4 regions of the Ruegeria sp. AL11 genome follow, and region 3 is predicted to be linked to each of the others. Evidence: riboswitches for the same ligand, from Rfam matches in the RefSeq annotation. Region 3 holds a riboswitch; each other region holds the start of a gene.

Region 1 (7,200 bases), on a different contig from region 3:
ATCCAGAAGATCCTGCTGAGCGGTCAGCACGTCCAGCGTGGTTCGCGCGCCCAGCGTCGCCTCTTCGCGAATCCCGTCAAAGGCCACTTGCGAGGCCCGGACCCGCTCGGTCGAGGCCGTCAGGCTGGCCGTTGCCGTTTGGAACCGAACAAAGGCATCTGTCACGCCTTGCGTGATGTTCTTCTGCACGTTCAGCAGATTGGCCCGCGACGAATCCCGGGTTGCCATCGCCCGGCGCACGTTGGCTGCAAGACGACCGCCTGCATAGATCGGCTGGTTGAAGTTCAGCGAAACCGTGGCGTCGTTGATGTAGTCATCATTGTCATATCGCTGCGTCACACCCGCATCCGCGTTCAGGCTGACATTGGGCCCAAGGTTGGCGCGTTGTTGCTGCACGATCAAATCCAGCGCCCGCACCTGGTGCTGAGCCGATAGAATCGCCGGGTGATTGCGCTGCGCGAGGCTGATTGCCTCGGATTGCGAGCGTGGGAGATTCGGAAGCCCCGGCTGCCCAGCCGTACGCCCCGGCAGTTTGCCGACCGCATTCACATATTCGGCCTGAGCAGTGCTGAGATCCCCTTTGGCATCCGCAAGATCCGCGCGCGAACTGGCCAGCTGCGCCTCAGAAAGAGCCACGTCGGTACGCGTGACTTCACCCACTTCGAAGCGGTCATTCGAGGCCCGAAGTTCCTCGCTCGACAGATCGACGTTGTTTTGCCGAATCTGAACTGTTTCTTCTTGCAGCAGGACGCTCAGATACGCGGTTGCGGCCCGGAAAAGAACTTGCTGCTCGATATCGATCAGCGACTGGCGCGTCGACAGAACCGTTTCCTGTGCGGACTGCTTGCCCAGCACCGATGCCCCGCCATCATACAAAAGCTGGCTGAGCGTCAGACCCGAGAAGAATCGCGACGGGTCGGTGCTTGTTCTGACGGAGTCAGTTCTTGTTCTCGTGTAATCCTGACTGACCTGAACCGTCCAGTTGATGATCGGGCGCAGCGCGGAAAGTGCAATTGCTACGTCTTCATCCGCTGCCCGCAACAGGGCTCGGTTCTGTTCCAGCAGACCGCTGGTGTTATACGCTCCGATGAACGCATCTGTCAGATTGTCAGCCCAGACGGCCCGTCCGGGAACAGTACTCAGGGCAATGGCCGCAGTCACTGCAAGCGCTTTGACCAGCTTTCCCGCTGTCTTTCCACGCATACCAAATCCTCTCAAATCGAAATTACGCTGCCTCTCCGGCAGTTTGCGTCTTTATGTTCAACTAATCAAGGTGGTGGAAACAACAGTCAGCGGACTATAGCGAAAATGCACACTCTTGGGAAAAACCGTCCAAAACCAGCGCACTGGCGTTGAAGGCATCCCGCCAACTGACCACACCACCGGCCTTGCGACCGATGCGAACCGTACCCAGTTGCCCGTCCACAAATAGACATGCGATCCGGCCCTGATCCTTCAATTGGTCCAGCACCGCGTCGGGCACATGTTCGACACCACCTTGTATCATAATCACGTCATAAGGGCCATGCTCGGCAGCCCCTTCTTCAAGAGGACCTACATGGATGACGGCATTATCGACGTTTTCTTCCGTCAGCACGCTTTGCGCCTCAGAGGCAAGATGTTCGTCGGATTCGACGCCTACCACCAGCTGCGCCATTCGAGCGGCGATTGCGGTCGAATACCCGTAGGCCGACGCGATATCGAGGACCATTTCTTCATTGGAGATATTCAGCGCATCCAACATCTTGGCTAGAGTGCGCGGCTCAAGAATGCAGCGGTTGTTGCCCAGATCGATCAACCCTTCGACATAGGCCGCTTCGCGCTGTGCAGTTGGCACAAAGCTTTCACGCGGAACGGACAGCATCGCGTCGATAATTGGAAACTTGGTCACATCCGAGGGTCGTACCTGCGTATCAACCATGGTGCGGCGCCGGGCTGCGAAATCTGACATCTGATCTCTCTTTTCAATCCCTTGGATAAATGGCTTGTGCCACACTCGACCTGTCTCGACAACGGCCCAGATGCCGCAAGCCTGGTTCACGATCCGTTTAGACCGGCCGCCCACAAATATTGATTTGCGGCCCAAAATCGACGGCAATCCTCTGGACGCCCCCGATGAAAGCTGCTAAAACGCCCATCACACCACGGCAAGTATTTGATTTTACTTGAAAAGGCGAGTTGGCGGAGTGGTGACGCAGCGGATTGCAAATCCGTGTACACCGGTTCGATTCCGGTACTCGCCTCCACATCCCCTTCCTCTAAATAACATCTCTGGAAATCAGTTTTCAGAAGGAACGCCCCTGAGGCACAACCTCGTACCCTGGTTCTTCCGGCTCATCGTCCTGCATTTCCGTAGGAAAACCCGGTGCGCGGATGTCCAAGCCCGTGGCCTCTTCCAGGCGTTTGATGATGTTTGGCGACAGCTCACGCTCGCCAAACCGGGCGATGCCGTCTTCAAAGATCTTGATCATCACCGGATTGATTTCCAGCGGAACACCGGCGCGATCGGCGACGTCCTGAAAGAGGCCGATATCCTTTTTCACCAAATCCATCGTAAACGAAATATCGCGCGAACCGTTCAGGATCACCTGGCTTTCGGTTTCGTGCACGAACGATGTCCCCGACGAGATTTTGATGGCCTCATAGGTGGTGTTCAAATCCATCCCGGCGGCCTTGGCGGTGACCAACGCTTCAGCACAAGTGATCAGGTTGGCTGTGGCCAGATAGTTGGTCAGCACCTTAAGAACCGAGGCTGAGCCGAGCTCTCCGGTGTGCAGAACGCGCCGCCCCATGGTCGTAAGGAAGGGCAGAATGCGTTCGAAGGTGTCGCGATCGCAGCCAGCGAAGATCGAGATATTGCCGGTCGCCGCACGGTGGCAGCCACCCGAGACAGGGCAATCGACGGCGGCCCCTCCGCGCTCCAGAACCAATGCCCCCAACCGCTTGACCTCAGCCTCGTCGGTGGTGGACATCTCCATCCAGATCTTACCGGGGCCAACCTCAGGCAGCATCTCTTGCATCACCGCGTCCGAGGCCGCAGGCGACGGTAGGCAGGTGATCACAGCATCGCAATCGCGCATCATCTGGGCTGGGTTTTCAGCCGCTTTGGCGCCTTGCGCGACAAAGGCCTCGACCAGATCGGAACTCAGGTCATGAACTGTCAGATCGATTCCATTGCGCAGCAATGACCCCGACAGCTTGCCACCCACATTCCCAAGCCCGATAAAACCTACTTTCATGGATTTCGCCTCCGTTTGCGATTTGAGGCCATGCGACCATGCATCAGCGCCATGTTCATGCCGCCTAGCGACGCTGGCAGGTCGCTTTTCAACGTGCCGCAGCGGTCTGGGCTGCATCGCGCTTGACAAGCTGCGGGTGCGTGCCGCATGAGCCTCGTGTTGGTGTCTGTGAGAACAGATGAAAAGGGAATGCGTCAACGGGTTTTCCGCCAAGCGCAGCCGCCCCCGCGACCGTGACCGGAGAGGGTGCCCAAGCCACTGGCGCAAAGCCGGGAAGGCGGGACATCCGACAGAGGACAACTCTGACATCCGCAAGCCGGGAGACCTGCCAGCGCCCGAAGATGAAACCGGACGGGGTGTTCCGGTGTCGGGTCAAGGGACCCGCATGAAACCCCGTCCCCCACGATGAGGATTTGGGGGGATGAGAGACATGACCGAGACCGCTCCGGTCGAATTGCTGGTTTGCACCACCTGTCGACGCGGGCTGCCCGTTGAAGACGATGCGCAACGCCCCGGCACCCTGTTGCACAAGGCGCTTGAACAGGCGGAGCTGCCGGAAGGGATTACCCTGAAAGCCGTGGAATGCTTGTCGAACTGCAACGAGGGCTGTTCCATCGTGCTGCGCGGCGGCCCGGATCGCTGGACCTTCGTCTATGAACATTTGAACGAAACCGAGCATGTCGACGTGATCGTTGACGGCGCCACCAAGTACCTCGCGACCGAGGACGGCTTGGTCAAATGGCGTGAGCGCCCTGAACATTTCCGCAAAAACTGCGCAGCCCGCATTCCCCCGATTGGAGCCCTGAAATGAGCAACTTGGAAAAACTCCCCGTCACCGTGATCACTGGCTTCTTGGGCTCGGGCAAGACGACTCTGGTTAAGCACCTGATGCAGAACCCGCAGGGCAAGCGTCTGGCCGTTGTGGTCAACGAATTTGGAGATGTTGGCGTCGATGGCGACATCCTGAAATCCTGCGCGATCCCGGATTGTCCGGCGGAAAACATCATGGAACTAGCGAACGGTTGCATCTGCTGCACCGTGGCCGATGATTTCATCCCGACTATCGAAGCCCTGATGGCGCTGGAGCCGCGCCCCGATCACATCCTGATCGAAACTTCTGGCCTCGCCCTGCCCAAGCCGTTGCTGAAGGCGTTCGACTGGCCCGATATACGTTCCAAGATCACCGTTGATGGCGTGATCGCGCTGGCCGATGCCGAGGCCGTCGCCGCCGGTCGCTTTGCGCCGAATGTCGAAGCGGTGGACGCTCAGCGTCTGGCCGATGACTCGATCGACCACGAAACGCCCCTATCCGAGGTGTTTGAGGATCAGATTTCCTGCGCCGACATCATCCTGCTGACCAAGCCTGATCTGGCCGGTCCCGAAGGCGTGGCAAAAGCGAAAGAGATCATCGCCGCCGAAGCCCCTCGCCCGATGCCCGTTGTCGAAGTGGCCGAAGGTGCCGTGGACGTCCGCGTTGTTCTTGGTCTGGAAGCAGCTGCTGAGGATGACATGGACGCCCGCCCATCGCATCACGACGGTCACCACGATCACGAGCATGACGATTTCGAAAGCATCATCGTTGATCTGCCGGAACAGTCCGATCCTGCCGATCTGGTCGCCAAGATCGAGCGTCTGGCCAATGAGCTGAACATCCTGCGCGTCAAAGGCTATGCCGCCGTTCAAGGCAAGCCTATGCGCCTGCTGGTTCAGGCCGTGGGTGCTCGTGTGCGTCACCAGTATGACCGTCCATGGGAGCCCGGTGAAGACCGCCGCTCGCGTATGGTGGTGATCGCCGAACATGACGACATCAGAGAAGCAGAAATCCGCGATATCCTCGCTGGTGTCACCGAGGCCGCTGAGTAAGACCAATGCACGTCGTCTTCCGCGAAAGCCACGGGTTAGAAGAAACAGAAACCCCAACCGATCTGGGCCAGAGCCCGGCGGATTTGGTGGTGCTGTCCTTCTCGGACAGCGACCTTGGCGCTTTCGCGGCAGGCTGGCACCGTGGTGGCGGGCCGGAGGGGCGGATGCCGACCCTGCGACTGGCCAATCTGACGGCGCTGAAACACCCTCTGTCCGTCGACACATACGTGGAACAGACGCTTGAGGGCGCCAAGGGCATTCTGATCCGCCTGATTGGTGGCGTGCCTTACTGGGCCTACGGGTTGCAGCAAGTTCTGTCGCTGGCGCAGGCCAAGGGGATCGCGCTGGCCGTCCTGCCCGCCGACGGGCGTGAGGATACGCGGCTGGATGAGTATTCCACCCTGCCCGTCTCGACCCTGCGGCGTCTGGCACATCTCTGCGACACCGGCGGTGAAGTCGCAGCGCAGGCCGCCTTGGCGCAGATGGCATTGGCGGCGGGGCTCTATGCCGGCCCGGTTATGGGGGCTAAAACCCTGCCCGAATCTGGCGCGTGGTGTCCTGATCGCGGCGTGATTCCGGTTGAAACTGCCTTTTCGGACGACGCAAAACGTATCGTCGTCACGTTCTATCGCGCCTATCTAACCTCGGCAGATACCGCCCCTGTTGCCGCCGTGATCCGCAGCTTACGGGGTCGCGGGTTCGAGGCGGTGGGCCTATTCGCGCCCTCGCTCAAAGCACCTGCCGCCGCTGAATGGCTGCGTGACAACATCGTCGCTCTGAAGCCTTCGGCGATCATCAACGCCACCTCCTTCTCAGGCAAAGGCTCGTCGGGTACATCCCCTTTGGACGCGGCGGGCGTGCCGGTATTTCAGATGGCCCTCGCCACGTCCCGCCGCAAGGCTTGGGCCGAGGCGGAACGCGGCCTCTCCCCCGCCGATCTCGCCATGCATGTGGTGCTGCCCGAAGTGGACGGGCGTATTTCGGCGGGCATTGCCTCGTTCAAGGAGCCTGGCAAGCGCGATCCGCATCTGGAATATTCCCGCTTTGCCCACCGGGCTGAGCAAGAGCGGATCGAAGCGATTATCGACCGCGTCGCCGGCTGGTTGAATCTGCATGACAAGCCCAAGGTAGATCAAGTGCCCGCGCTGGTGCTGTCGACCTATCCCGGCAAGGACTGGCAAATGGCGCATGCGGTGGGCCTCGACGCGCTGGCCTCGGCCGAGGCGATGCTGGCCGATCTTCAGGCCGAGGGCTACAGCACCGCACCGGCTGAGCCGATTGCGAAAACCCTGCTGGACGCGCGCATTTCATGGTCTTTGGAAAATTATCAGGCAGCCCTAGCTGACCTGCCTGAGCAACTGCGGGCCGATCTCCAAACCGTTTGGGGCAAGCCCGAAGACGACCCGGTTTTTACTGAAGGCGCGTTCCACTTCACCGCCCTGCGCCGAGGCAACGCGCTCGTTGCTCTACAGCCCGAACGCGGCACACCCGAGCTGCGCAATGACGACTATCACGACCTGTCTCGCACCCCGCGTCACAGCTACGTCGCCTTCTATCTGTGGCTGCGCAAGGGGCTGGGCGCAGACGCTTTGATCCATATCGGCGCGCATGGCACTCTGGAATGGCTTCCGGGCAAGTCCGTTGCTCTGTCGGCGAATTGCTGGCCCGAGGCGCTGATCCGCGACTTGCCAGTGATCTACCCCTTCATCGTCAACGACCCAGGCGAGGCCGCGCAAGCCAAGCGTCGGATCGGGGCCGTGACGCTGGGCCATATCCCGCCCCCTATGAAGGAAAGCGGCACCCCAGATCGTATGGTACGTCTGGAGTCTCTGCTTGATGAGTTCTCGAACGCAGACGGGCTTGATCCCAAACGCCGTGACCGCCTGCAGGAAAATATCCGCGACGAGGCACAAGCCATCGGGTTGGAAAGCGATCTGGGTCTCGATCAGGCCACCTGCACCGCCGAGGCGATTACCCGCATCGACCGCTTTGTCTGCGATATCAAAGAAAGCCAGTTCGGCGACGGGCTGCATATCTATGGCCGTGCGCCTGAGGTTCCCGGTACTTTCGACCCCGCGCCTTCGGCCCATGCGGAACG
Region 2 (7,200 bases), on a different contig from region 3:
TTCAGCGGACCAAAGGCAATGTCTTCGGCCACTGTGGGGCAGAACAGCTGGTCGTCGGGGTCTTGAAAGACAAGGCCTATATGGCGGCGAACTTCGTGGAAATCGGCCTCCGCCCTTCTTGGTTTGCCAAAGACGGTCACCGCACCCGAAGACGGCCGCTGCAGCCCAAGTGTGATACGCAGAAGCGTGGATTTCCCGGCTCCATTCGGGCCGGTCAGTGACAGGCGTTGCCCGGCCTCCAGCCGCAGGTTAGCACCGTTCAGAACCGGTGCTTGTCCGGGATAGGCAAAGCAGATGTTGTCCAGCGCGATGAGGGTCATGCGAATTCCACTAGGATCAGGGCTAGACAGAGGGCTCCAAGCCCGGCAGCAAAGACAATATCACGTCGGTTGATGCTATAGTCCTGCATCAACAGCATCTTGCCCGAAAACCCCCGGCATTTCATCGCACCGAGGATGCGCTCGGACCGTTCGATTGCCCGGACCAGCATCATGCCGACCAGATAGCCAAAGCTGCGGTAGGTGTGCCAGTTGGTGCCGGGGCGGAAGCCTCGGACTTTCATCGCGGCGCTCAGGCGTTGGTACTCCTCATGTAGGACATCAATGTAGCGGATTGTGAACATCAGAAGATTCACCAGTGTTTCCGGACAGCGCAGCCGGTGCAGGGCATGGCCCAAGGTGACAGGCTCCATTGTGCCGACCAGAACCATCACGGTCAGGATCACGGCATTGGCGGTCAGCGCGATTTCCACGGCTTTCCAGAACCCCTGCCAACTGGCTGGAAACCCCCAGATGGTAAACATCGGGTCGCCGGGCATGGTGAAGGGCAACAGGACAAGCATAAAGATGATGAAACTGTCCATCATCGCCATCCGCTTGAGCGTCTTGCGCCAAGGCAGTCGGGACAGCACCAGCAGAGACAGCGCGATCATCAGCGCCGCTGCAAGGGCGGGCAGGGACGATAGGGAGACCACAACGACCGCAAACAAAACGGACATGACGATGCGCACACGCGGATCAAGCGCGGTGATCAACCCTCGTTGACCGATCGTGCCAGCCTCGGCCAGCGTCCGTTCCTGTGGTCCCAATACGTGTGCCATCAGCTTGCCAGTTTCCTCCGCGCCGCGAGGTAGAAACCCAGCCCGAACAGGCCAAAGATGTATCCGATGCCGCCCAGAATGGTCTGGAGGTCGTTGTGTTCGCGATAGGCGGCGATTTCCCGACGCAGAGGGCGTATTTCGTCACGCACGGCGGCCGCGATGGCCTGACGCTCCTCATCGCTGAGAGAGGCGACTGTGAGGCCCTCCGAGGCTGCCGTAAGCGTGGGCGACGCTGCGGGCGTGTTCTGGACGGCGACGCCCATGATCTTGGCGACGTCCTCGGCGGGCATGGTGACCTCGGCCACGTGACCGGCGCCAAGGTCGGCAAAGAAGGTATGGGCAACGGGTGCGGTGGGTGTGTAGATGAAGAACCCGTCGGCGTCGGTCGTGGCTCGACCCAGCTCGACCCCGTTTGGATCGGTCACGACGACCTCGGTATCGGTCGCCATGGTACCGTTGGAGAAGCCGATTTCCCCTTCGATCGCGTCACCGGACGCAAAGACCCCGGCAATCACCTTGTGGGCCAGCGCGGGCAGAGGGGCCGCGCACAGCGCCAGGATGAGGGCAAGCTGTCTCATGTGGCGGGCCTGGTCAGGAACAGTTCAGGTTTGACCTTTCGCGCCAGAAGGATGGCAAATCCTGTCAGGACGGCCTCGATGACCATCACGGGGACATGGGCAAAGAAGACCAGTTTGGCGGCGGGGAGGAATTCGTCCCCTGACAAGGCCAGTGAGATACCCACCATGACAGTGGTGGCTGCAATGGCAAAGGCGCCGCCAATGCCGCCCCAAATTGCGCCATGAACAGGCGAACCGCGTCCGATCAGAGGTCGAAACAGCAGCCCCGCTAGTACGGCCGGAAAAGCGATGTTGAGCGTGTTGATCCCCAGCACCGTCAGCCCGCCGAAGCCGAAAAAGACTGCCTGTAGCAGCAGACCCACAAACAGGGCCGGGAAGGCGGCCCAGCCGAGCAGAAGCCCGGCCAGACCGTTGAGGATCAGATGCACCGACGACGGCCCAATCGGCACGTGGATCAGAGAAGCCACGAAGAAACTGGCCGCTAGCACCCCAGCTGTGGGGATGCGGTCCAGATCCAGCGACCTGAGGCCCATGGCAACCCCACCAGCGGCGGCAATAGCGCCGCCGATGACGACCGGGTTGGACAGGGCTCCGTCGACGATGTGCATCTGGGGTTACTCCATGTCCCAGGCGCGGATCCAGATCACCGCGTCCTGGCTCAGCTCTTTGCCTTCATGTTCGGTTTCCGGACCAGCGCCGAGGGCGGCAAAGCCCCAGTAGCCAGCTTTCGGGACACCGAAGGAGAAATAGCCGTTGGCGTCGGAAATAGCGACAACAGCGCCACCGGGCATCGGCGAAACGGTAGGCTCGGACGAGGCTTGGCTGTCGAAGCTGGGCTTGGCGGCCATGTACTCGATCTCAATCTCAGCGCCGGCAACCGGTTCGCCATTCGCCAGAACCTGACCGGTGAAGGTCGAACCTGCGATGACGTTGTAGGGCTTGTTCAGCGGCACGATCTCGGTCGCCAGACCTGCGGGGTTCATCCAGTCGGTCGGCAGTTCGTTGCGGTTCAGGAACGCCTTGGTGATCTGCTGGATATAGATATCCTCGGCCTCTTCGTAATAGGGCTCAGGCACGGTGACCACTACGTAGTCGCCCGAACGTTTGACCGGAACAGATCCCTGGAAGGCCGCGCCTTCGTTTTCGGGGCTCGAAAACCGGATGGGCTCCAGCGTGTCCAGCAGGTCGGTCTTTTCGCCATTGTGGATCACATAGAATTCCTGCGGCTTGTCCAGATCCATGACATGGCCGTTTTCAAACGGGTGCCAGAAGATCAGCTTGACCGGCACGTCGCCCGGCGCCTCGATCAGCGTGTCGGTGGTGTATTCCAGCAGAAAATGCGCCTGCGCCATCGCTGGAATCGCCAGCGCAGCCGCAGCTGTGCAAAATAGTTTCTTCACAAGGTCTTTCCTTCGTCCTTCGTGCCAACCCCGGCACGTTTCTTGCTTGATATCGGGACGAACGGAGCCATGTACCCAAAATAAGGGCATCGGCCCAATGCACACCCCAGCATCGGTGACACACCCCTTCCGAGGGTGCATATCCGGCAGGTCTCCTGACTTGCGGGTCAAAGCATGGGGCTGGCCTTCCCGGGTGGAACCCAGTGGCGTGTCAGCCCTGCTCACCGCCTACAGTTGCGGGGGCAGTTGCGGCATTGGGTGGATCAGAATTCCCCGCACCGCATTCCCTTTTCTCCGGGCGAACCCGGAACCGGACATGAGGACGCTGATGGCAGAGATTCCCATCACCGGTCAATCTCTATTTAAGACTGCAGCGATAACATCTTGTCGATAGGATCGGATGTTCCTGTTCTGCACGCTTGGTATTGAAGGCGCGCGTGTAAGCGACGACAAAAGGACGCGCACGCCTTCACCGCAATCTGGACATCAGAATCAGATGCATGCATCCTGCGCTGAGTCAGACTCCGGCGTAGCGCGCTTGTGTTCGGCGCCCTATTCCCCACACGCCCCGGAGGCCCAATGTCTGAGATCAAGCAAGGCGACACAGTTCGCATCCACTATACCGGCACGCTGTTGGACGAGACTGTCTTTGACAGCTCAGACGGGCGCGATCCGTTAGAGTTTGTTGTCGGTTCGGGCCAGATCATACCCGGCCTGGACAGCGCGATGCCAGGATTGGCGGTTGGCGACAAGAAGCGGGTCGAGATTGCCTGTGTCGACGCCTATGGTCCGATCAACCCGGCGATGCGGCAGGACATTCCGCGTGAAGGTATTCCGGACGACATCCCGCTAGAGCCTGGAACCCAGTTGCAGATGCAGACCCCCGATGGTCAGGCGCTGCCGGTAACGGTTGTCGAGGCGAACGAGGCCACGGTGACGCTGGACGCCAATCACCCGCTGGCCGGGCAGGACCTGATCTTCGATATTGAGGTTGTCTCGGTGAACTGAAGGCTTGAGGTCTTAGCCCCAAAGCCCGTCAAGCGCTGCACGGACCTGCGGTTGCGTGAAGAACACGAACAACACCAGCAATGTGGTCAGCGTCAAAAGCAGAACACGGGCGCGGGGGCTTAGGAACCCCGTTTTCCGTCTGGTCTGGGTGCCACGCGTATTGCTGGCAAGGATCTGGTCGGTTTTGCTCATGCCCATATCCCTGACGCCGAAAGATGGTCAAATCTTGGCGGCGTCTGGGAAAGATATGGTCACATGAAATCCGGCTGTGGCATTCCAAGCACGTGGAAACCGCCATCCACCCTGATGATCTCGCCCGAGGTGCAAGCCCCCGCGTCTGAGGTCAGGTAAACCGCCGTGCCGCCAACGGCCTCCAGCGTAGCGTTCGAGCGCATGGGTGCATTTTGGTCGCAGAACTTGTAGGTCTTGCGCGCACCGCCGATTGCCGCCCCGGCCAGGGTCTTCATCGGGCCGGGCGAAATCGCGTTCACACGGATGCCTTCGGGGCCGAGGTCGTTGGCCAGATACCGTGTCGCCGATTCCAGCGCGGCTTTGGCAACGCCCATGACGTTGTAATTCGGAACTACACGATTCGAGCCTTGGTAGGTCAGCGTCAGCAGCGAGCCACCATTGTCCTTCATCAGCGGATAGGCGCGACGGGCGACCTCGATGAAAGAGTAGGCCGACACATCCATCGAGTGCTTGAAATTGGCCCTTGTGGTGTTCAGAAACCGGCCTGTCAGCTCGTTCTTGTCCGAATAGGCAATCGCGTGAACGACAAAGTCGATGGTTGGCCAGCGTTCGCCCAACTCGCCAAAGGCGCGGTCCAGCGAGGCGTCATCGGTGACATCCGCATCCACCATGAAGTCGCTGCCGAGGCTTTCGGCCAATGGCTGCAGACGCTTCCCGAACGCGTCGCCCTGATAGGTGAAAGCCAGCTCAGCCCCTGCTTCATGCATCGCTTTCGAGATACCCCAGGCAATCGACCGGTCATTGGCGACACCCATGATCAGGCCGCGTTTCCCTTTTAGAACTTCCGACATCTCGTTCACCCGTTATACTTTGACAGGATCATGGATCCGTTCGTGCCGCCAAAGCCGAAGCTGTTGGTCATGACCGAATCCAAACCTGCATTTTCAACCACTTGAGTTGCAATTTCACCGGGCTGGATGCCTTCGGCTAGTGTGTCGACATTGATCGACGGCGTTATGAAATCATTGTCCAGCATGAGCAGGCAGAAGATCGCCTCAAGCGCGCCAGCCGCGCCCTGTGCGTGCCCGGTCATCGACTTGGTGGACGAGATCGGAGGCACCTGACCTTCGCCGAAGATACGACGCACGGCTTCAACTTCGCCCACATCTCCGACCGGGGTCGAAGTGCCATGCGCGTTGATGTAACCAACCTTGCGGCCTTCGGGCAGGGTCGACAGAGCCAGACGCATCGCGCGCTCACCGCCTTCGCCGGACGGGGCCACCATGTCATGACCGTCCGAAGTCGCAGCATAGCCGGTCACCTCGGCGTAGATCTTGGCACCGCGCGCCAGCGCATGGTCCAGATCCTCAAGCACCACGATGCCTCCGCCACCCGAAATCACGAAGCCGTCGCGGTCCTGATCGAACGCGCGCGATGCTTTCTTCGGAGTGTCGTTGTACTTCGACGACATCGCACCCATCGCGTCGAACAGGCAGGACAGGGTCCAGTCCAGCTCCTCGCCGCCGCCTGCGAACATCACGTCCTGCTTGCCCAGCATGATCTGTTCCGCCGCGTTGCCGATGCAATGCAGCGAGGTCGAGCACGCCGACGTGATCGAGTAGTTGATACCCTTGATCTTATAGGCGGTGGCAAGGTTCGCGGAAATCGTGGAACACATGCATTTCGGCACGGCAAAAGGCCCGATCCGCTTGGTAGCGCCGTTCTTCAGTACCGTCTGATGCGCGGTCAGCATCGCGCTGGTGGACGGTCCGCCGGACCCGGCAACCAGTCCGGTGCGCGGATTGACGACCTGTTCCTCGGTCAGCCCGGAATCGGCAATCGCCTGTGCCATCGCGATGTGTGCGTAGGCCGCGCCCGGTCCCATGAAACGCAGGGTGCGTTTATCAACGTGTTCGGACACGTCGATCTTGAGCGACCCGGCGATCTGGCTGCGAAAGCCATGTTCGACCATCTGCTCATTGGCCTCGATGCCGGATTTACCTGCTTTGAGCGAGGCGAGAACCTCTTCGGCATTGTTCCCGATCGAGGAGACGATCCCCAAACCGGTGACGACGACGCGACGCATATGCGTTCTCCTGTGTTCCGTTCCTGTTGGCGTAATGTCCGCTGGTGTCAGCTTTCGGACAGTGCAACCTTCATATCTTTGACTTGGTAAATTACTTCACCATCCGCTTCGACACGGCCATCCGCGACCCCCATGGTCAGACGGCGTGTTTGTACGGCTTTGGTAAAATCAACATAATAGGTCAGCATCTTACGGTCCGGGCGGACCATGCCGGTCAGTTTGACTTCGCCCACGCCCAGGGCGTAGCCGCGCCCCTGCCAGCCGCGCCAGCCCAGGTTGAAGCCCGTCAGCTGCCACAGGCCATCCAGACCCAAGCAGCCCGGCATGATCGGGTTTCCGGGGAAGTGGCAGTCAAAGAACCAAAGATCAGGCGTGATGTCGAATTCCGCGACAACATGGCCTTTGCCATGCGCGCCTCCGTCACCAGAAACATCGGTGATCCGGTCCATCATCAGCATCGGAGGGGCAGGCAACTGCGCATTGCCGGGGCCAAAAAGTTCGCCTCGCGCGCATTTCAGCAGATCCTCTTTGTCAAAACTGCTTGGGAATTGGGCCATTCTTGCCGCCTCTTCTGCCTTGGGTCCGTTAATTACATTTGGCCTCACCTAGCACCCGTATGCAAGGTCCTGCAAGAGCAGTGGCCGGATGATGTTGCGACCCGGTGATCTTTGCGAATGAATTTCATTTGAAATTGGCATCCCTGCGCCCCTATATATATAAGCAGCAAAAATGGGTATCGGATTCATGACACCTCAGAGCCGTAAGATAGCTACAGACTGGTTGGAGAGCGCCGGATTGCGCCCGACGCGACAGCGTGTTGCGCTGGCCGAGTTGCTT
Region 3 (7,200 bases):
ACGGCTGTTGGGCAGCGAAAAGCGCATACCTGTCTCACCGCCGGCCAGCAGGACCGAGCCCATTGAGGCCGCCTGACCGATGACCAATGTGGAACATTTAGGCTTGATGTACTGCATTGTGTCGTAAATCGACAAACCGCTGGTCACCACGCCGCCGGGCGAGTTGATGTAGATCGAGATTTCCTTGTTCGGGTTTTCCGCCTCAAGATGCAGTAACTGTGCGACGATCAAATGGCTCATCCCGTCGTGAATCGGACCGTTGATGAAGATGATCCGCTCTTTGAGCAGGCGCGAGAAAATGTCATAGGCGCGCTCCCCCCGGCTGGTCTGCTCAACGACCATGGGCACGAGCGTATTCATATAGGTATCTACTGGATCGAACATTCGGAACCTGCCTGCTTTGCTATGGATCGGGACATTATCCCAACAAGAGTTACCCGAGTCTTAGTGTCGCCATTGGGGGGCTGCAAGGGGGGCCAGCAAGAACGACCTTGCAAACTGTTCGCAAGATACGGCAGAGCTTGTCTTTGGCTCACCTTGCACAGAGGCCGAAAACGGCGCTTTTTTGTTCACCGCTTCTTTGATCACAGTATTTTGATGCATGCATATGGGCGTAAAAGTGCAAAACAAGCAAATTGGATGTACTTATCCGGAAAGAAGTATATCTCTGGCTCCACCCACAGCGGGATAGTAAGGAACGAAGTTTAGATGGCACTCCCCCAAGTAACCCAGGACACCCCTTCGGCAGAGCTTGACCACATGGTCGAAAACGCGTCGCGGGCGGCGAATTTTCTGAAGGCGATTAGCCACGAAGGGCGTCTGATGATCCTGTGCCATCTGGCGTCGGGCGAGAAATCTGTTACCGAGCTTGAGACCCTGTTGTCCGCCCGCCAGGCCGCAGTGTCGCAGCAGTTGTCGCGCTTGCGGTTGGAAGGGCTGGTGACGCCCCGCCGCGACGGAAAAGCGATCTATTACCGACTGGCCGATGACAAGCCCCGTCGGATGCTGGAAACCGTATATGAGCTGTTCTGCAGCGAAAACACAGGGCACTAACAGTTCGCCCGGCAGGCCGCAGGCGTAGACGCAGCGCGACCCTCGGTAAACCGCAAAAGTGCTAGCCTCCTCAGTAAGATACTGCTACCGAAGGCCTGATCGAGCATGAAGGAGAAAAACATGATCCGCGCAATTCTGATTGGCCTGAGCCTGTTTGCACTGACCGCCTGCGAAACCGCCAAAGGTGCAGGTAAAGACATCGAAAAAGCGGGCGATGCGATCCAGAACGCAGCCTCGGACGTGCAGGAAAACCTCTGATCTATGCCTTCATCTTGCGGGTCGCAGGATGACGCACGCAATATATTGTTGATGCGGTGGGCTGAACTGGCTATTATGCAAGCACAGGTGCATAGACGCGGCATTGCATCATCTGACGTTAACACGGGGCTCTTTTGCACATGCGAAAGAGCCCCGTTCCCATTCTGACGAGGGGTGGGTGGTAGCCTGCATGAAGCCAGCAAGGGAAAAGGCGTCAGGTGCGCAGACGCGGTCTTTGCATGCGCCCTTGCGGGCAACCCCTGACGCCTTACCCGGACGAAGTTTGTCCTAAGACCACTTCGAACCAGTTGCCCCGGCCCCCGAAGGAACCGCAGCCGCCGCCACAAACTCGAAAGTCGCTGCGACGCACAAAGCCCATTTGAGTAGATGATCCGTCGACCCAAGGCACGAAGCCCCAACTCGATGCACCCCCCACCGGTAAGCCCTTGCAAAAGAACGTCAATCCTAAGATCAAACTCCCCTGCGCAGACCCCCTTGGCCTTTGCATCCCGCCTTCTGATCCGAGGAACTCCAGCGGTAAAACCAATCTTGCATTGCACCCGCTATCGGGCAAGAAAATAGCACTGCAGCATGGAAATCAGACGGGGATAAGTTGTTGATATCTGCCGGGAGGGTACTGTGGATAACTCCGGATTTCTTGACAACCACCTAGGGTTAGAAATGCAAAACTCTTTTCACCAAATTCTGACCGGAATTTTGCGATTTGCTGCAGACGCAAAAGGGCAACAGACAATAAACTGATCGCAAATTCCAGAAACTGGCAACGCCACAACGTCCGCAAAACCGAATCGTTCGGACTGAAACAGGGCTAAACTCCCTACCTAATCACCTACGCTGTCGAACAAATGAACAAGACGGTTTTCAGAGCGAGGCTTGCGCCCGGTATTGATCCTTAGCCGACGCTATAAAAACACCGACCGTGCTGATGTCGGTCGGGGAGGGAAAGCAGATATCTTCGCAAAAGATCGACTGGGCAAATCCTCCCAGCAGAATCTGCGGCATACTGCGGATAGGATGCCATTATGAAATGGGGCTTGGACCGGACGGCGAATTTTTCACCGCGCGCGACTTCGCGCTGAAGGATCGCGAGATCCGAATACCCCGAGTCGAGGAACACCGCGTGTAAACCCAGCATATACTGGATCCTGTCGCGCTCGGCGAAATCACCGTCCGGTCCGACTCCTCCCTGTGGAGACGAGTTTTCCGATATTGAGAAGCGTTCCGACCCGGACGGTTTACCTACTATTCTGTCGCAGTCACAATCGGGCGACAGTCTGTACCCCCTAAAATCCGGCCGGGCCGGAAACGCTTCAGTTCACCTGACGTTCCAGAACGGTGCTGTAGGTTGTTCCAGTGCGTAGGCTACGGAAATCCGCGTAGATTCGCCCATCCTCGTAGCGCGCGTCGATCAAGGCGTTTACGCCAATCGCCGGCTCGGCCGAGCTTTCGACGATCCCGATCTTTCCCGAGCCATCCTGGCTGATGGAACCGGTGGCCTCGTACATCGTCCAGTCATCCATGGCATTGCGACGCCACATACTCGGTCCCCAGAACACATTGTCGTTCTGAGCCTGAATTTCGAGCACCCATTCCGACTGGTTAAATCGCGGAGCATCGCCGGTAGCCGAATTCGACGGCGAAACTGTAGTCTGACTGGCCGTCCAAACACCGCGCAGATCAGGCGTGGTTTCGGCAGCAGCGGCAGTACCAAGGGCTAGGCTCGTGGCCAGAGCGGCTGCTCCGGCAGTCATAAATCTGGTCATGGTCTCTTTCTCCCTGAAATCGGTGCCATCTCTGGCTGTGTTCAACAGATTGGGAAGAGTGCGGCGGGTTACAACTTTCCTGAAGGAACCTTCATCAAGCGTTCATGCTGTGTTTGATCGTGCAGCCCGCTTTCCGCTCTATACATCCGGCGCCTCACTCGGTAAGGAGAGCCCTTCGACGATCATCCGCGTATTAGACGCTCTGAGGGTGACCGCAGCATCCCAAAGAGCCGAGCCATGAAACAGACACTTCAAGACGCCCTTGATCGCAAAGGGTATGACACGCTGACCCCTGTCCAAACCGCCGTATCCGCGCCCGGCTTGGAAGGCCGAGACATGTTGGTTTCGGCACAGACCGGGTCGGGGAAAACCATTGGCTTCGGCCTCGCCATCGCCCCGACCGTTTTGGGCGACGCGGATGTATTCGATGCGGCGGGCGCGCCTTTGGCGCTGGTCATCGCGCCGACGCGCGAATTGGCGATGCAGGTCAAACGCGAACTGGCGTGGCTCTATGCGGATGCAGACGCGTTAATTGCGTCCTGTGTTGGCGGCATGGATATGCGAGACGAGCGGCGAGCGTTGGCTCGCGGTGCGCATATCGTGGTCGCAACGCCGGGCCGTCTCCGCGACCATATCATGCGCGAGTCGATTGACCTGACCGCTGTCCGCGCAGTGGTTTTGGATGAAGCCGACGAAATGCTCGACCTGGGCTTCCGCGAAGATCTTGAGTTCATTCTGGAACAGACCCCGTCTGAGCGTCAGACACTGCTCTTTTCCGCCACGGTTCCCCGCGCCATCGCCTCCCTCGCCGCCCGCTATCAGCGCGATGCCGAGCGTGTCAGCACCGTCAGCGAGCGCACGCAACATGCCGATATCGAATACCGCGCGATGAATGTGGCCCCGCGCGATTGTGAGAACGCAATCATCAACGTGCTGCGTTTCTATGAGGCCCCCAATGCCATCATCTTCTGCAACACCCGCGCCATGGTCAGCCGCCTGACGGCGCGGCTGTCGAATCGTGGATTCTCGGTCGTGGCCCTGTCCGGAGAGCTGACGCAAAGCGAACGTTCGAACGCGCTACAAGCCATGCGCGACGGACGCGCCCGCGTCTGTGTGGCGACCGATGTGGCCGCACGCGGCATCGACCTGCCGAACCTTGATCTGGTGATCCACGCGGAACTGCCGAACAGCCATGAAACGCTGTTGCACCGCTCGGGCCGAACCGGACGCGCCGGGCGAAAAGGCGTCAGCGCGCTGATCGTGCCGCCCGCATCGTTCAAAAAGGCGCAGCGCCTGCTGAAATTCGCCAAGCTGACCGCCGATTGGGGGTCTGCGCCCTCAGCCGATCAGGTTCAGGCGCAGGACATGCAGCGGATGTTCAACTCGGACGACTGGACCGTAGATGTGACCGAGGGCGAAAGTGCTCTGGTCGATGATCTGGTCTCGCGCTTTTCACCGCAGCAACTGGCGGCGGCCTATCTGCGTCAATACGGGCGCAAGCACTCCGCCCCCGAAGAGCTGAGCGACGCACAAGATACCGCGCCAAAGCCGAACGTTCCCTTCGGCCCAAGCGTGTGGTTTTCGTTGTCGGAGGGACACAACGAAAACGCCTCGCCTCGCTATTTGCTGCCCATGTTGTGCAAGGCGGGCAAGATTACCAAAGACGATATCGGCGCGATCCGCATTGCTGACACCGAAAGCTACATCGAGATTCGCGAAAGCAGCGTTGAAGGCTTCCTGAAAGCCATCGGCCCCGAGATGACGGTCGAAGGCACCAAGACCCTGGTGCAACTGGACGCGCCGCCTGCCCTTGCCGGTGGTGGCCGCAAAGGTCCCAAGCGCGACATCAAAGGCAAGAAGCGCCACGAACGCCCGGCCCGCGTGGCTGAGCCACAGCCCGCAAAACCACGCCGGAAACCGGCCGAGAAACCCAAGGCCGAAACGCGGCCCAAACGGGATGAGGCCCCCTCGGGCGATCAGCACAAGAAACCTGCGCGCCGTCCGAAAGGCCCGCCTCCGCCCAAAGGCAAGCCAAGCAGCAAGAAAAACCGCGCACGTGCGGCTGCGATGAAGGGTGGCAACGCGATGCCCAAGCGGAAAAAGTAGACCGCCTTAGCGCACGTGGCTGGTTGTGCAAGCGAAGAAATTTATTTTCTTCGCCACACCATATATTGACAACACGCCACCACCAACCCCAATATGGTGTTGCTTCGGTTCTTTCGATTCCTGTTGAAAGCTAAGAGGGAAACCGGTGAAAAACCGGCGCTGCCCCCGCAACTGTAAGCGGATAGTTCGGCTGAATACGCCACTGAAAGCGTGCTTTTGGGAAGGCCAGTCAAAACATCAATCCGCGAGCCAGGAGACCTGCCGCAAGCAAAGAAAGAGAACCGCGAACGGAGGGTTCGGGGGCGTGTTCAGGGTTCATTTTGCCCGCAGCGTCCTCGGCATTCATTAAAAGGACAGAGGACGACATGAGCATTACCGTATATTCTAAACCCGCATGCGTACAATGCACCGCCACCACCCGAGCGCTGGATGCAAAAGGCATCACCTATGACGTCATCGACCTGACCCAAGATGACAGCGCCATGACCCATGTGACCGAGCTGGGTTATCGTCAGGCCCCTGTCGTTGTGGCGGGCAGTGATCACTGGTCGGGTTTCCGCCCGGACATGATCGCCCAACTGGCCTGACCCATGGCCGCGCCGATCCCGGCGCTGGTCTATTTCTCATCGAAATCCGGAAACACCCACCGCTTTGTCTCGCGGCTGGGCCTGACCTCTTTCCGCATTCCGAATGGAATGGACCCGCTGCCTGACCCCGGACACCCCTATGTACTGATCAGCCCCACCTATGCCGATGGCGACGGGCGCGGGGCGGTTCCGAAACAGGTGATCCGGTTCCTGAACGACCCGGACAGACGTGCCGGGATCGTTGGGGTGATCGGCACAGGCAACCGCAATTTCGGTGCGACCTACGCTTTGGCCGGTCGCATCATCGCCCAGAAATGCAACGTACCGCTGCTCTACACATTCGAGCTGGCCGGAACAGAGACCGACATCGCCCGCGTCCGCGCCGGGCTGGAAAAACTAGGGAGAAACCTATGCTCGACAGCAGCGTAAACGAGCAGGACTATCACGCGTTGAACGCGATGCTGAACCTCTACGATGGTGAGGGGAAGATCCGGTTCGATGCCGACCGTATGGCCGCGCGGCAGTATTTCCTGCAGCATGTGAATCAGAACACCGTGTTCTTCCACTCGCTGGATGAAAAGCTGGGGTATCTGGTGTACGAGGGCTACTATGAAGAGGCCGTTCTGGACCAGTATTCCAAGAACTTCATGCGCAAAATCTGGGACGCGGCCTATGCCAAGAAGTTCCGGTTCCCGACCTTTCTGGGCGCGTTCAAATATTACACCTCATATACGCTGAAAACCCGTGACGGGCAGCGGTTCCTGGAACGATATGAGGACCGCGTCGTCATGACCGCGCTGGCGCTGGCGCGCGGCGATGAGGCACTGGCCCTGTCCTTCATGGAAGAAATCCTCGACGGCCGCTTCCAGCCCGCCACACCCACCTTCCTGAACGCCGGGAAAGCCTCACGCGGGGAGTTGATCTCGTGCTTCCTGCTTCGGCTTGAGGACAATATGGAGAGCATCGGGCGCGGCATCAACTCGGCCCTGCAACTGTCCAAACGTGGTGGAGGCGTAGCGCTGCTGCTGACCAACATCCGCGAGCATGGCGCGCCGATTAAGGGCATTGAGAACCAATCCTCCGGCGTGATCCCGGTGATGAAACTGCTGGAGGACAGCTTTTCCTACGCCAACCAGCTGGGTGCGCGGCAAGGCGCGGGTGCGGTGTATCTGAACGCGCACCACCCGGACATCATGCGCTTCCTCGACACCAAGCGCGAAAACGCGGATGAGAAGATCCGGATCAAAACGCTGAGCCTCGGTGTGGTGATCCCTGATATCACTTTCGAGTTGGCGAAAAAGAACGCCGATATGTACCTGTTCTCGCCCCATGACGTGGAAAAGGTCTACGGCGTGCCGTTCTCGGAAATCTCGGTGACCGAGAAATATCACGAGATGGTCGATGACAAGCGC
Region 4 (7,200 bases), on a different contig from region 3:
GCCTCGCCCTGCACCAGCACTTTTCCACGCCACAGCAACAAGCAGCGGGCGTTTGGATCTTGGGCCGCCTCAGCCAGCTTGTCCGCATCCCCCCGCAGATGGGCCGCACGATCAAGGCCCGAGCTGCCGAATGTCACGTTTTCTGCGTTTTTCATTGGGGTCCCCTCGGCCTTTTGCGCCTAGGGCTGCCATGTCCGCGCAGGTGTTGCAATGTCAATTCACTACTGCGGCATATCGACAGGTGCCACCGAAACACCGCATGACCGCCTCGGATTTTTCACTTATTTGTCCTCTTGGTAAATTTTCTTAGCTCTCATAGCGCAAAAGTAGACAATCAAACGTGACCGCAATCTCCCCGCGCATGAAAGACGCGCAGGACGCAGGAATGCATATCCGCATTCTGGCAACCACAGATCTGCATATGACCCTGACCGGGTTCGACTACTATGCGGACAAACCAGACCCGACCATCGGGCTGACTCGTACGGCGTCGGCGATCCGAAACGCCCGTCAACAGGTCGAGGACGGTTTGACTCTTTTGTTCGACAATGGCGACGCGCTGCAAGGAACACCGATTGGGGACTGGGCGGTGGAAAACGATGGCCCGCACCCGATGATGCAGGCCTTCAAGGCGCTGGAATATGACGCGATCGGCTTGGGCAATCATGATTTCGGGTTCGGGCTGGATGTACTTGAGCGCGTAATAACCCAAGCCCCTTGCCCGGTGATTTGCAGCAATCTGAACCATGTGAACGACCGGCAGCCTTGGCTGCGCAGTGTCGTTCTGACCCGGTCCGTTGCGCAGGAAGAAACGATCCGAATCGGCGTATTTTCAGTGCTTCCGCCTCAAACCACGATGTGGGAGGCGCATCACCTAAAAGACACGTTCATTGCCGAGGATATCTTGACCGCCGCCCGACGAACGGCTGAGGCGTTGCGCGCGCAAGGCTGTGATCTGGTCATCGCGCTGGCCCATTCGGGGTTGGAGCAATCGACGACTCAGCCGGGGCTTGAGAATGCGGTGATTCCCCTCGCCGAGATTGAGGGCATTGACGCGATTGTTGCCGGTCACACGCACCTGACACTGCCGGGCGCGGGGCATCTCGGGCTTGACGGCGTTGATGCCGAAAATGCTCTGGTCCACGGCACACCTGTGGTCATGGCCGGGTCTGCCGGATCTTTTTTGGGGGTGATGGACCTGCGCCTGACCAAGTCGCCCGAGGGGCGCTGGCAGATCACTGATCGCCACTGTGACCTAGTTGAAACAGCCGATGAGGTCGAAGACAAAGACCTGAACGAGATGTTCAAGCCCGCTCATCTGGCCACGCGCAAGATGATGGCCGAACCTGTCAGCCATACCAAGCAGAGCCTGCACAGCTATTTCAGTTTCTGCGCGCCAGATCGAGGGCTGGCCCTGGTGGCTGCGGCGCAAGCTGCGGGTTTGCGCCCGTTTCTGCACGGCAACGCCTTCGCTGGAGTTCCACTTCTGTCAGCAGTGTCTCCTTACAAATTCGGCGGCCGGGCTGGACCCCGAAACTACACGGACGTGCCTGTGGGTGAGATTTGCCTGCGTCACGTCGCTGACCTGCATGTCTTTCCCAACGAGTTGCGGGCCGTCGATATCACTGGCGCGCAACTGCGGGATTGGCTTGAGATGTCGGCGGGTGTTTTCAACCAGATCCACCCAGACGCCGAAACCGAGATAACCGATTCCCGCCGGGCGGGGCATAACTTTGACGTCGTGTTTGGCGTGACCTATCAGATCGACCTGTCCAGCCCGGCGCGGTTCGATAGCAACGGCGCCTTGACCGATCCAACCGCCCAGCGCGTACGCGACCTGTGCTTTGGCGGGCAAATAGTCCGCGACGACCAGAGCTTTGTGGTCGCCCTCAACAACTATCGCGCCAGCGGTGGTGGGCATTTCCCTTTCGTCACAAAAGCCCGGGCCATTCCTCTGCCGTCCAGGGATATCAAAGAGATACTGCGGGACTACCTGTCAGATCGACTGCTCGCAGACCCTCTGGATCAGGCTCCTTACCCATTCTCCTTAGCCCCGCTTTATGGAACGCACACGATCCTAAGAACCGGCAGCGGAGCATTGAAGTATTTGCCCGAGCTAAACGAGTACTCCCCGGAATTGCTGGGGCCTGATACCGATGGCTTTGAAAGGATACGACTGACTTTGTGACGGGTTGTCATTTTCACATCGTTTCCCTATACCAGGCCCTGAGAGGTTGGCGCGGGCGAGCGCCTCGCCAACCTGGTCAGGTCCGGAAGGAAGCAGCCACAACGAGCCCCGCTTGGGTCGATGTCCAACCTCTCACTTTATAGAAACCATCAGCCGCAGGAGGGCTTCGTGATTGTAGTAAACACCCTTCGGGCAGATCGGTTCTAAACCCAACTCTCCGATTGCCTGAACACATCACCAACGGATGCGCGTCTGCCATCAGATGGGATTGCTATATCTGAACACAGGCAAACCAATGTCTTTTACTCTTTCGGACCTGGGATGGTCCTCTCACTTTGCTGCACAGCACACGGCGCACGCGCAGCTCACGCCTTTTCGTATCACCGCCGTTCACCGGGACCGTCTGGTCGGGATGAACGAGGCTGGTGAAGCATCTCTGTTTGCCCCTGGTCACTCTACCGGCGACTTTGCTGTCGGAGATTGGGTGCTGGCCGATGACAAGAATCGCGTTCAGCATCTGCTTGACCGGCGCAGCCTGTTGCAACGCCGTGCTGCCGGAACCGGGGCCGAGGCGCAGTTGATCGCAGCCAATGTTGACGTGCTGTTCATCGTCAGCTCGTGCAATGCGGATTTCAATGTGCCCCGGCTCGAACGGTATCTGGCACTGGCGCATCAGGCGGGCTGCTATCCTGTCGTGGTCCTGACCAAAGCAGATAGCTGCTCGGACCCAGCAGCCTACGCCAAACAGGCCGAAGCGCTGGCACCGTTTTTGACAGTCCTGACGGTCAACGCGCATGACGCGTTAGACCTGCAGCAGGTTCTGGCATGGTGTCCGACAGGTCAGACAGCGGCTTTGGTCGGGTCATCCGGGGTTGGCAAAACAACGCTCGCCAACGGAATGACCGGGCAGGATCAGGCAACAGCCGCAATCCGAGAGGATGACGCCCGCGGCCGTCACACCACGACGTCTCGTGCCTTGCGTCCGATGCAAAACGGCGGTTGGCTGGTCGACACTCCCGGCATGCGCGCCTTGCGCCTGCTGGATGCGCAGGACGGGGTGGACGAGGTGTTCTCGGACATTCTGGAGCTGGCCCAAGCCTGCCGGTTCTCGGATTGCCAGCATGAGGCCGAGCCCGGTTGCGCCGTGCAGGCCGCGATTGAGGTCGGCACGCTGGATGCAGATCGGCTGGACCGCTGGCGCAAGCTGCGGCGCGAGGATCAGCGCAACTCCGAGACCGTGGCCGAGGCGCGGGCACGCGACAAGGCTTTCGGCAAGATGGTCCGATCCGCGATGCACGGAAAATCCGCGCGGCGCGGCGATTGAAACACGGGCTGAAACAGGGGCGCCGGTCCACCGGCGCCCCCCATCAAGCGATCAATCGAGGCCAGAGCGCCGCATTGCGGCGGGCAAACACACCGATATGGCCGATTTCCGGAACGTCAAACTCTTCTGGTGACAGCAGGTTACGGCGCGCCTTTGGCCCGTAAAGTTCAGCCAACCGCCAAACGGCAGCTTCTGGGACCATCTCGTCATCCGTGAAGGCGAACAGGTCGACGGGAGTGTCCGCATCTTGCCATGTGGCATGCGGCAGGGTGTCTCCCATCTCGGGCAGGTAGCTGTGCGGCGCGGTGCACCACTTGCGCCACTGCCAATAGACCGCAGGCGGCAGGTCCGACCCGAACCCCAGAGCCTTGCCGGGCAAGTAGCCCAAACCGCGCACGACCAGAGGCACGTGCCCGTACCAGAATAACCCTGCCAAAGCGCGGTACGGCCAAGGATGATCGCGTAGTGTCACAAGGCCGGAACAGACGCAGATCATGCGATCAATCTTGTCGATATCCGGCTGTACCGGTCCCAACATCCCTCCAAGCGAATGGCCAATCGACCAATGCTGCGCCAGCGGGAACCGTCGGCGCATCTCGGCCCGCGCGGCGGGCATGTCCTGCAACGCCCAATCGGCCATCGAAATCTTCGACCAACGCTGTGGGCCCGATTTCGAATGCCCGAATTCCCGGTAGTCGTAGATCAGACAGGCGATATCACGATCCGAGGCCAACCATTGTGCGAAATGCTTGTAGTAGTCTCGCGGAACCCCTGTCGCGCTGTTGACCACCACTACGGTTTCGGGCTGCGCCACGGGCCGGTAGATCCGCCCGGACAGGGCACCATCCCCCACCGGGATCTGAACATCTTCGATCAGCACTGTTTGGTTTGCATCCAACATGGGCATCCTCGGTGGAAAACTGAACTGATGAGTTCACATTGCAACTTGACCCCAGACAGCCCATGCAAGTCAACTGCGATCCCGCTTGACCACGCGTCCACTTTGCGGATCGTCTTTCCGCAGCGCAGAAAGTTCAACTTGACTCAGAATGGTTATGAACGCTAGCGATGGTTCGATGGTTCCCGGCTTTCACAAGAAGTCGGGATGAAAAGGGAACACGGTGCGGTTTTCCCCGGCTTGCTCGGGACGAACCAAATCCGCGACTGCCCCCGCAACTGTAAGCGGTGAGCGATGTCGAAGAGCCACTGGCCGAAAGGCCGGGAAGGTCGGCAAAGCGATGACCCGCAAGTCAGGAGACCTGCCATCGTCAACATAACCCAAACTCGGGCGGGGTGTCCGGGCAGGCCGTGACAGACCCTATCTGCCCCACCTGATCCCAGCCCCTGTCCACCGCGCGGAGGGCGCAGGATGATCTGGAAGACGAAGACACATAGGTTCTCAGCAACCATCTGCCAACATACCGGCAAGACATGCCCTGCACTTGCACGGCTGGCGCGTTCGATGGTTGACGCGCTGGACCAAGCCGGTCCGGCGACCACATCGGATTTCGAAATAGAAGGCAGCAGCGACCTGACCCATTGCACGGACGGCTGCCACGCCCGGTTTCGGGCCAGCCAGTCTCAGGTGCGGGTCTATTGCGGAGCGGACCCTGATGTCGACAGTGAGGTCCTCGATCTCTATGCCGATTTGATGTTCGGTACCGACACGAGCAGCCTGCCTGCCGCAGCCATGACTTCCCTGCCCTGCGCCATGCTCGAGGCATCAGTGATTGCGCCACGCAAACCGGCCCCGGCGGAACTGCAACTGTCGGCTTAAGAATCCGCCAAAGCTCGGGCGGGCAAGGTGGCCCAGTGCTTCTGTGCATCGGTTTCGACTGCGCAGGGGCGCAGCTTGCGCAACCGGTCCAGTGCTTGGGTTGGAGCCTCGCCGCATTCGATCATCAACCTAAGCACCACCATGCCGGAGCGACCGCATCCGCCCTGACAATGGACAAGCACGCGCCCTCCGCCAGACAAAGCCTGACGCGCCGCGGCACTGACATCGGGCCATTGCGCATCAACCTCTGACGGTGGCACGCCGAAATCCTGAATCGGCAGATGCACCCAGCGGCTGGCGCGACCCTGAACGTCGCGGCCAAAATCGCGGGCTCCGAACTGGACCAGCTCGGCCTCGGTTGTCATCGAAAGCACGAGCCCCGGCCTCCAATCTCCAATCGTTTCAAGGTCGCCTGCATAGTCGCCGCCCTTTCCCGGCATCGACGTTAGGGCAAGTGTGCCCCCGCCCACTTGCAAAGCATGAATGACCAAATTCGTCATGACAGCATCCCCCCGGAAGCGTTGATCCTGACTCTAGGCTTGATTCACAATCTGAAGAGTGTACCCCTGACGCGCCAGTTTCCAAAACAAAATCGTTCTTCAACTCATGTGGACGCGGGCGGCGCGGGCCTCTACGCTGCGGTGACGTTCCGAATCCGCCAGAGCAGACATGACCGACTCAGACAGCCCCGCCTATCAGGTTCTCGCCCGAAAATACCGCCCGGAAACCTTTGCCGATCTGGTGGGTCAGGATGCGATGGTCCGCACGCTCAAAAACGCGTTCGAGGCGGATCGCATCGCGCAAGCCTTTGTCATGACAGGCATTCGCGGAACCGGTAAAACCACGACCGCACGGATCATTGCGAAAGGCATGAACTGCATCGGACCGGACGGAACTGGCGGACCCACGACCGAGCCTTGCGGCCAATGTGAGCACTGCGTCGCCATCATGGAAGGTCGTCATGTCGACGTCATGGAGATGGACGCCGCCAGCCGCACCGGCGTGAATGATATTCGCGAGATTATCGACAGTGTTCGCTACCGCGCAGCCTCGGCCCGCTACAAGATCTACATCATCGATGAAGTCCACATGCTGTCGACCAGCGCCTTCAACGCGCTGCTCAAGACGCTTGAAGAACCTCCCGCGCACGTGAAGTTCATCTTCGCCACAACTGAGATTCGCAAGGTTCCCGTCACGGTTCTGTCGCGCTGCCAACGCTTCGACCTACGTAGGATCGAGCCCGAGGATATGATCGGCCTGCTGCGCAAGATCGCCTCAGCTGAGAGCGCAGAGATTGCCGAGGATGCGCTGGCGCTGATCACCCGTGCTGCCGAGGGATCTGCTCGCGACGCGACCTCATTGCTGGATCAGGCGATCTCGCACGGGGCCGGAGAGACGACGGCAGATCAAGTACGCGCGATGCTGGGCCTGGCGGATCGTGGCCGGGTTCTGGATCTCATGGACATGATCCTGCGGGGCGATGCAGCTGGGGCGCTGACCGAGCTTGGTGGCCAATACGCCGAAGGGGCTGATCCACTGGCCGTGCTGCGTGATCTGGCCGAAATCACTCATTGGGTCTCTGTTGTAAAGATCACTCCGGACGCAGCCGAAGACCCTACAGTTTCCCCGGATGAACGCGCCCGGGGCCAGCAGATGGCTGAGGCCCTCCCCATGCGGGTACTGACTCGGATGTGGCAGATGCTGTTGAAAGCGCTTGAGGAAGTTTCAGCCGCCCCCAACGCCATGATGGCTGCCGAAATGGCTGTGATCCGCCTGACTCACGTGGCCGACTTACCCAGCCCGGAAGAGTTGATCAAACGGCTGCAGGATACGCCTCCGCCCCCCAACGGCGGCCCAGGCGGCGGGATGCCAATCCAAAGCAACGGCGCGGCCCCGGTTGAAGCCCGCGCC

Evidence for each region. Region 3 has a riboswitch for cobalamin ahead of nrdH (glutaredoxin-like protein NrdH). Riboswitches for the same ligand answer to the same signal wherever they lie in the genome.
Region 1: it holds a riboswitch for cobalamin, as region 3 does, so the genes downstream of both, ACR0IP_RS00315 (DUF1636 family protein) here and nrdH (glutaredoxin-like protein NrdH) in region 3, are expected to answer to the same signal.
Region 2: it holds a riboswitch for cobalamin, as region 3 does, so the genes downstream of both, ACR0IP_RS10495 (DUF4198 domain-containing protein) here and nrdH (glutaredoxin-like protein NrdH) in region 3, are expected to answer to the same signal.
Region 4: it holds a riboswitch for cobalamin, as region 3 does, so the genes downstream of both, ACR0IP_RS21840 (hypothetical protein) here and nrdH (glutaredoxin-like protein NrdH) in region 3, are expected to answer to the same signal.

Annotation. Positions count from the first base shown of each region.
Region 1 covers NZ_JBQFXO010000001.1:62,791-69,990, reverse strand. The annotation lists gene ACR0IP_RS00335 (TolC family outer membrane protein) at 1-1,203, opposite strand, end outside; gene ACR0IP_RS00330 (protein-L-isoaspartate O-methyltransferase family protein) at 1,298-1,951, opposite strand; tRNA gene ACR0IP_RS00325 (tRNA-Cys) at 2,173-2,246, shown strand; gene ACR0IP_RS00320 (NAD(P)-dependent oxidoreductase) at 2,286-3,356, opposite strand; cobalamin riboswitch at 3,383-3,586, shown strand; gene ACR0IP_RS00315 (DUF1636 family protein) at 3,670-4,050, shown strand; gene cobW (cobalamin biosynthesis protein CobW) at 4,047-5,102, shown strand; gene cobN (cobaltochelatase subunit CobN) at 5,108-7,200, shown strand, end outside.
Region 2 covers NZ_JBQFXO010000005.1:259,594-266,793, reverse strand. The annotation lists gene ACR0IP_RS10515 (ABC transporter ATP-binding protein) at 1-320, opposite strand, end outside; gene cbiQ (cobalt ECF transporter T component CbiQ) at 317-1,099, opposite strand; gene ACR0IP_RS10505 (cobalt ABC transporter permease) at 1,099-1,677, opposite strand; gene cbiM (cobalt transporter CbiM) at 1,674-2,285, opposite strand; gene ACR0IP_RS10495 (DUF4198 domain-containing protein) at 2,292-3,077, opposite strand; cobalamin riboswitch at 3,206-3,407, opposite strand; gene ACR0IP_RS10490 (FKBP-type peptidyl-prolyl cis-trans isomerase) at 3,657-4,085, shown strand; gene ACR0IP_RS10485 (hypothetical protein) at 4,098-4,277, opposite strand; gene ACR0IP_RS10480 (enoyl-ACP reductase FabI) at 4,337-5,128, opposite strand; gene fabB (beta-ketoacyl-ACP synthase I) at 5,134-6,363, opposite strand; gene fabA (bifunctional 3-hydroxydecanoyl-ACP dehydratase/trans-2-decenoyl-ACP isomerase) at 6,411-6,920, opposite strand; gene irrA (iron response transcriptional regulator IrrA) at 7,108-7,200, shown strand, end outside.
Region 3 covers NZ_JBQFXO010000011.1:32,158-39,357, forward strand. The annotation lists gene ACR0IP_RS17625 (ATP-dependent Clp protease proteolytic subunit) at 1-384, opposite strand, end outside; gene ACR0IP_RS17630 (metalloregulator ArsR/SmtB family transcription factor) at 709-1,053, shown strand; gene ACR0IP_RS17635 (entericidin A/B family lipoprotein) at 1,174-1,311, shown strand; gene ACR0IP_RS17640 (hypothetical protein) at 2,643-3,095, opposite strand; gene ACR0IP_RS17645 (DEAD/DEAH box helicase) at 3,333-5,201, shown strand; cobalamin riboswitch at 5,290-5,481, shown strand; gene nrdH (glutaredoxin-like protein NrdH) at 5,567-5,788, shown strand; gene nrdI (class Ib ribonucleoside-diphosphate reductase assembly flavoprotein NrdI) at 5,804-6,217, shown strand; gene nrdE (class 1b ribonucleoside-diphosphate reductase subunit alpha) at 6,199-7,200, shown strand, end outside.
Region 4 covers NZ_JBQFXO010000017.1:621-7,820, reverse strand. The annotation lists gene nudC (NAD(+) diphosphatase) at 1-155, opposite strand, end outside; gene ACR0IP_RS21860 (bifunctional 2',3'-cyclic-nucleotide 2'-phosphodiesterase/3'-nucleotidase) at 341-2,188, shown strand; RNA gene ffs (signal recognition particle sRNA small type) at 2,228-2,326, shown strand; gene rsgA (ribosome small subunit-dependent GTPase A) at 2,484-3,512, shown strand; gene ACR0IP_RS21845 (alpha/beta hydrolase family protein) at 3,556-4,413, opposite strand; cobalamin riboswitch at 4,574-4,793, shown strand; gene ACR0IP_RS21840 (hypothetical protein) at 4,882-5,289, shown strand; gene ACR0IP_RS21835 (phosphatase domain-containing protein) at 5,286-5,789, opposite strand; gene ACR0IP_RS21830 (DNA polymerase III subunit gamma/tau) at 5,959-7,200, shown strand, end outside.